Regions from separate parts of the Streptomyces sp. NPDC005483 genome, predicted to be linked through region 2. Evidence: riboswitches for the same ligand, from Rfam matches in the RefSeq annotation. Region 2 holds a riboswitch; the other holds the start of a gene.

Region 1 (3,393 bases), on a different contig from region 2:
TCACCCCGGAGGGACTCCAGGTCCGTTCCGGAGACGCTTCACGTGTGGGAAACTGGTCTAGACAACCCTGAACACCGAAGGGCAGCATCACATGGCTGAGCGCCGCGTCAACGTCGGCTGGGCCGAGGGCCTCCACGCCCGCCCCGCTTCCATCTTCGTCCGGGCCACCACGGCCGCAGGTATCCCGGTGACGATCGCCAAGGCCGACGGCAACCCCGTCAACGCGGCCTCCATGCTGGCCGTTCTCGGCCTGGGCGCGCAGGGCGGCGAGGAGATCGTCCTCGCCTCCGACGCCGAGGGCGCGGACGCGGCCCTCGACCGGCTCGCGAAGCTGGTCGCCGAGGGTCTCGAGGAGCTTCCCGAGACCGTCTGAGCAAAGGTGCCCTGAAAAGCATCGAAGGGCTCGTCCGAATTATCGGGCGGGCCCTTCGCATTTCCCTTCCGCGGGCAGCAGAAATAGTCCCCCGCGAATTACTCCCTCTTTGTATACGGTGCCCGTGTTAATGCCGCACACCCGTCACGTTTACAGGATGTTGCGAGGTCCTCACACGGTCCGCGCGGTCCTGCCCGGAAACGAACCGCAGCCGGTGCACCGCGCCCGAGCGCTCGGTGTGCAGCGCCGTGATCGCCCGCGCGCGCTCGCCGTCCCCGCGTGCCACCGCGTCCACGATCGCGCCGTGCTCGACCCAGGACTCCACGGGGTCGGCGGGCGCGTCCACGACGTACATCCACGCGATCTTGTGCCGCAGCTGGGTCAGCATCGAGGTCAGCGCCGGGCTGCCGGAGGCTTGCGCGAGCGTCTCGTGGAACCAGCCCCCCAAGGAGCGCAGATCGTCGCTGTTGCCCCGCCTGGCACGCTCCTGGCCCAGCCTGACCAGGCCGCGCAGCACCTTCAGATGGGCCTCGGTGCGCCGCTGGGCGGCCCGGGAGGCGCCGAGCGGTTCCAGGAGCATGCGCATCTCCAGGAGGTCGGCGCCCTCCTGCTCGGTCGGTTCGGCCACGCACGCGCCCGCGTGCCGCCGCGTCACCACGAAGCCCTCGGCCTCCAGGGTGCGCAGGGCCTCGCGGACCGGGACGCGGGAGACCCCGTAGCGGCGGGCGAGCAGTTCCTCGGTGAGCCGGCTCCCGCGCTCGTGGACACCGGCGACGATGTCGTCGCGGATCGCCGTGCATACCGAGTGCGCCGGAATACGCATGTCCGACCTCCGTCTTAATCCCCGTGAAACGTCGCCGATTGACGTGTGTTCAGTGACTCTATTGCAATGAGCGGGAATTTCCGACGGCGGACCGGAATCCAGGGATATTTTTTGGACAACGGGGCGCTGGAAACGACGAAACCCCGGCTCGGAAGAGCCGGGGCCTCGCCAGGATCGCGCGGTGGGTCGTCAGACGTTCACGCCGTGCGAGCGCAGGTACGCGACGGGGTCGATGTCCGAGCCGTACTCGGGGGTGGTGCGCGCCTCGAAGTGCAGGTGCGGCCCGGTGGTGTTGCCGGTCGCGCCGGACAGCCCGATCTGCTGGCCGGGGGTGACCGACTGGCCGACCGAGACGCCGATGGACGACAGGTGGCCGTACTGGGTGTACGTGCCGTCGGCCATCCTGATCACGATGTTGTTGCCGTACGCCCCGCCCCAGCCGGCCTCGACGACGGTGCCGCGGCCGACCGCGTGCACGGAGGTGCCGCTGGCGGCGTGGAAGTCGACACCGGTGTGGCTGCCGGACGACCACAGGGAGCCGCCGCTCTTGTAGCCGGTGGAGATGTAGGAGCCGGAGATCGGGGCGACGAAGGCGTTGAGGCGCTTGCGCTCGGCCTCGCGGGCGGCGCGCTCCTTGGCCTCGCGTATCTCCTTGGCGCGCGCCTCGGCCTTGCGCTTGGCCTCCGCCGCCGCCTTCTTCTGCGCGGCGGCCTGCGCCTGGGCCTCGGCCTGGGCGTCGAGCTGGTCCGCGAGGGAGTCGCCGACGCTGACGACCGGCATCAGGCCGGTCTGCTCGACGGAGTTGTCGGCGGCGAGCGCCGGGGCGGCGAGGGTGCCGATGACGCCGGTGGTGGCGAGGGCCGCGACGCCTGCCGCGCGGGCGGTGGTGCGCTTGATGCGGCTGGGACGACGGTGCTTCCCGGTGGCGCAGGTGAACGCCATGTGGTGGCTGGTCCTTTCCTTCCTTCTCGCCTACCGGGTTAGCTGACGGGTTCGGAGCAGGAAGGTCTCCTACGGACCCCCTCGCGGTGCGCGGGCGTCCGATTCACCCCAGGGACTTGGTGGGTCCCCGGCTCCCCTGGCTCGCGCCATGCGGGGACTCGGCGATGACTGTCCGGTGCCGCGGGCGCGGCTCGGTGCCTGACGGACAGCCCAGAGGACGCTAAGCGGGGCCACTTTCAATCCCCAAACCGATCGGGGTGTTTGTAGCGCATCCCACAGGGCAGACAGGCAACCTCCTGCCCAATTCGGACATCTAAGAGATCTGGGTGTCGAAGGGGCCCTGGCGACACTCGTGTCACCAGGGCCCCTTCGAGTCAGGGTTCGTCTACTCGGCCGTCACGACCTTGACTTCGCCGATGCCGAGGGCCTCGACGGGCTCCTTGATGGCGGCCGCGTCACCGACCAGGATCGTCACCAGCCGGTCCACCGGGAAGGCGTTCACGACCGCGGCGGTGGCCTCGACGGTGCCGGTCGCGGCGAGTTGCTGGTACAGGGTCGCCTGGTAGTCGTCGGGCAGGTGCTGCTCGACCTGGTCGGCCAGTGTGCTCGCGACGGCCGCCGCGGTCTCGTACTTGAGCGGCGCCACACCGACGAGGTTCTGTACGGCGACGTCCCGTTCGGCGTCGGTGAGTCCGCCCTCGGCGAGCGTGCGCAGCACCTTCCACAGGTCGTCCAGCGCGGGACCGGTGTTCGGGGTGTCGACCGAGCCGCTGATGGCGAGCATCGCGGCGCCCGAGCCGTCCGGGGCGGACCTGAGGACCTGGCCGAACGACCGTACGCCGTAGGTGTAGCCCTTCTCCTCGCGCAGGACGCGGTCCAGGCGGGAGGTGAGGGTGCCGCCGAGGCAGTACGTGCCGAGCACCTGCGCGGGCCACACGCGTGCGTGCCGGTCGGCGCCGACGCGGCCGATCAGCAGCTGCGTCTGGACGGCGCCGGGGCGGTCCACGATGACGACCCGGCCGGTGTCGTCGGCGGTCACCGGCGGTACCGGGCGCGGCTGAGCCGTGGAGCCGGTCCAGGAGCCCAGGGTGTCGGCGAGCAGCGCGTCCAGGTCGATGTCGGTGAGGTCGCCGACGACCACGGCGGTCGCGGTGGCGGGCCGCACGTGCTTCTCGTAGAAGGCGCGTACGGCCGCGGAGTCGATGTTCTCGACGGTCTCCCCGGTGCCCTGGCGCGGGCGCGACATGCGCGAGTC
Region 2 (3,393 bases):
CGCGGGCGGCCGCCGCCGTATCGGCATGGTCACCGGGCCGCTGGACATGCCGGGCGGCCCCGACCGGCTGGCCGGCTACCGGGACGTGCTGGCCGAGGCGGGCCTGCCCTTCGACCCCGCGCTCGTCGTCGAGGGCGACTTCCGGCGCAGCGGCGGCGAACGGGCGGCCCGCCGCCTGCTGGCCCAAGCCCCGGACATGGACGCGGTGTTCGTCGCCTCGGACCTCATGGCCCTGGGGGTGGTGGGCGTCCTTCAGCAGGCCGGGCGTTCGGTCCCTGATGACATCGCTGTCGGAGGCTTCGACGACTCCCCGGCGGCCACCGCCATCGCCCCCGCCCTCACCACCATGCGCCAGCCCTTCGACCGCATCAGCGCCGAGATGGTCCGCATGCTCCTCGCCCAGATCGCGGGCGAGGACACGGCGGGAGTGATCCTCCCGACCGAACTGGTGGTGCGGTCCTCGGCGTGACCGCTGCGCGGGACGCGCGGGGAGGTCGCCGGGCCGTGGGGTCGTCGGCAGATCGTCCGTCCAGGGTCGGCGGGTTCGGGGGCCGGAGTCTCGACGGCATCAGCTCGACCTGGTGGTGCGGTCCTGGGCGTGACCGCTGCGCGGGACGCGCGGCCGAAAAACACCTGGGCCGGACCTCGTCGGACGATGGATCGTGTCGGCGCCGTCCTGAAGGTCCGCAGTCCGCCGGGGTGTTCGGGGTACGCCGGCCCGGTTCGCCGATCAAACCCGTTCGGTACCGCCTCGCCCCTGAACCGGAACTGCCGTCAACGGATGTGAAAGCAGCAGCCGTCCGGTTCGCGTCGAGTCGCAGGGGCCAACCATCCGTATTCTCTGATCATGGCCGCCTCCCCCGCATATTCACTCATCGCCACCGACCTGGACGGCACGCTGCTCCGCGCCGACGACACGCTCTCCGACCGGTCGTTGGCCGCGCTCGCGCGGGTGGCGGCGAGCGGGGCCCGGCATCTCGTCGTGACGGGGCGGCCGGCACCCAGAGTGCGGCCGCTCCTCGACGAGCTCGGCAGCACGGGGCTCGCGGTGTGCGGACAGGGCGCGCAGGTGTACGACGCCGGCGCGGACCGTCTGCTCTGGTCGGTGACCCTGGACCGGGAGCTGGCGGAGACCGCGCTCGGCAAGATCGAGGCCGAGGTCGGGCAGGTGTACGCGGCCGTGGACCAGGACGGAGTCGACGGGCTGACACTCATCGAGCCGGGCTATCTGATGCCTCATCCCACCCTGCCCGCCGTTCGGGTCGGCCGGCGCGACCACCTGTGGCGCGAGCCGATCAGCAAGGTGCTGCTGCGCCACCCCTACCTGTCCGACGACGAGTTGGCGGTCACGGCGCGCTCGGTGGTGAGCTCACTGGCGACGGTCACGATGTCGGGGCCCGGGACCGTCGAACTCCAGCCATGCGGCATCACCAAGGCGACCGGCCTCGCGCTGGCCGCCGAACACCTGGGCCTGGGGCCCGAGGTGACGATCGCCTTCGGGGACATGCCCAACGACATCCCCATGTTCGACTGGGCTGCCCGCGGCGTGGCGATGGCCAACGCCCACCCCGAACTCAAGGCCGTGGCCGACGAGGTGACGCTGTCGAACGAGGACGACGGTATCGCCGTCGTCCTCGAAAGACTGTTTCCGCGGGGCTGATACGGCCTAGTACGCGCTGAACACGTTGTCGATGGACCCGTACCGCTGCGCCGCGTAGTTGCAGGCCGCGGTGATGTTCGCGACCGGGTCGTACGGGTCCCACGAGGTGTTGGCCACGTGGTACGCGTTGAAGGTCGGGTCGATCACCTGGAGCAGACCCTTGGAGGGCGTGCCGGCGGCCGCGTTGGAGTCCCAGAGGTTGATGGCGTAGGGGTTGCCGGAGGACTCGCGGATGACGTTGCGGTAGATGCCGTCGTAGGAGCCGGGAATGCCGTGCTCCGCCATGACGGCGAGGGAGGCCCGGATCCAGCCGTCGAGGGTGTTGGAGTAGCCGAGCGTGGTCGCGGTCTGCACGGTCGGGGTGGCCGCGGACGCGGTGGTCGCCCCGATGAGCGGCAGTGCGAGGACGGCGGCTCCGGTGCCGGCGACGGCGAGCTTGCGGGCGAGACGGCTGATGCGGGGACGGCGGTGCTGAGCGGCAGCAGACATGCGAATTCCTCTCCGTCGCCTGCGAGGTGAGCTGTCGGGTTCGGGCGGGAGCTGCCCGGCCGCGCCGACGAAAGGCGCGACTTCACCCCGAGCCGTACCGGTATGTCCGAAGACGACCGGTCCGGCGACTTACCTGGTTCCCCCGCTCCTGCCGTGGTTCTCGGTGGGTGTTGCGGGCGGTGGCAGGATTCGGCGTCCGCCCGACAGGCCGGGAACGTATGCGAGAGCACATGTCCGGAACAAGTGGCGAATTCACATGCCGTGCCTATTGACCATGGTAAGAGGCATTTGAGGCACTTGATCCTTTGCGTTCGCCAAGCCTCAACTCGGGCACGGGAAAAGGCGGATCGACAGATTCCGCATCCATGCCGATCCGCCCGCGCGAGTGGGCCACATCACAGTCGAGCACAAGAGGGGTAAAACGCCCACGAAGGCTCAACTCGTGTTCAACCGGCCGCCCGTGGGATCCGTTGCTCCCACGTCCGGTGGAAGACCACCTCGCCGCCGTCGGTGCAGACGACCTCGTCGGAGGTGTGGAAGTCCGTCCCGTCGCAGGTGATCTCCGAGCGGGTCCGGACGGTCACGTCCCAGGCGAGCTCGGGGCGGTGCAGCCGGATCGACCAGTCCGAGCGGGTGCGCGCGGACAGCGGGTCCTGCTCGTCGATCGTGTAGGTCTCCAGCGCGTCCTCGGTGAACTCCAGGCCGTCGGGGTACACGCGCGTGCCGCCGCACCGGGGGTCGACCTCCAGACGCCACTCACCCTTGGCCACGTCACGGACCACCAGCCGCTCCGGGCGGGGTTCGTCCAGGGTGGCGGGGCTCCATCCATCAGCGGCTACGCCGCGGGCGGCCCCCAGCGGCGCGGACTGCTCCGGCTCCTCGAAGGCGATGGCCGGGTCCACTTCACGCGCGCGTACCGGCAGTTCGAGGAAGCTGCCCGCCGGCTCCAGCGTGAATCCCGCCTGCGACCCGGGCTGCGGCCAGATCCACGGCCAGTACGCGGAGGACACGGCGAGCCGGATGCGGTGGCCGGGCGGGAAGGCGTGCCCGACGCCGTTCAGCTCGAAGGCCACCTCCTGCGTGGCCCCCGGCTCCCAGGGCACCACACGGTCCCGCCCATGACGGGCCGAGAGGTTCAGCACTCCGCGCGTGACCAGGGTCGACGAGCCGTCCGGGGCGACATCGCAGAGCCGCGCGACGACCTGCCCGCGCGACACCTCCGAGGTCACCCTGAGCCGCACCCG

What was found. A riboswitch is a leader RNA that binds a small molecule or an ion and turns the genes downstream of it on or off. The one in region 2 is predicted to bind cyclic di-AMP.
Region 1: it holds a riboswitch for cyclic di-AMP, as region 2 does, so the genes downstream of both, ABZT06_RS03910 (M23 family metallopeptidase) here and ABZT06_RS29800 (transglycosylase SLT domain-containing protein) in region 2, are expected to answer to the same signal.

The regions. Positions count from the first base shown of each region.
Region 1 is NZ_JBEXEA010000002.1:127,764-131,156, reverse strand. It holds gene ABZT06_RS03920 (HPr family phosphocarrier protein) at 92-373, shown strand; gene ABZT06_RS03915 (GntR family transcriptional regulator) at 501-1,196, opposite strand; gene ABZT06_RS03910 (M23 family metallopeptidase) at 1,386-2,138, opposite strand; cyclic di-AMP (ydaO/yuaA leader) riboswitch at 2,152-2,312, opposite strand; gene ABZT06_RS03905 (pitrilysin family protein) at 2,524-3,393, opposite strand, start outside.
Region 2 is NZ_JBEXEA010000017.1:64,669-68,061, reverse strand. It holds gene ABZT06_RS29810 (LacI family DNA-binding transcriptional regulator) at 1-469, shown strand, start outside; gene ABZT06_RS29805 (HAD family hydrolase) at 848-1,660, shown strand; gene ABZT06_RS29800 (transglycosylase SLT domain-containing protein) at 1,667-2,149, opposite strand; cyclic di-AMP (ydaO/yuaA leader) riboswitch at 2,153-2,325, opposite strand; gene ABZT06_RS29795 (CocE/NonD family hydrolase) at 2,596-3,393, opposite strand, start outside.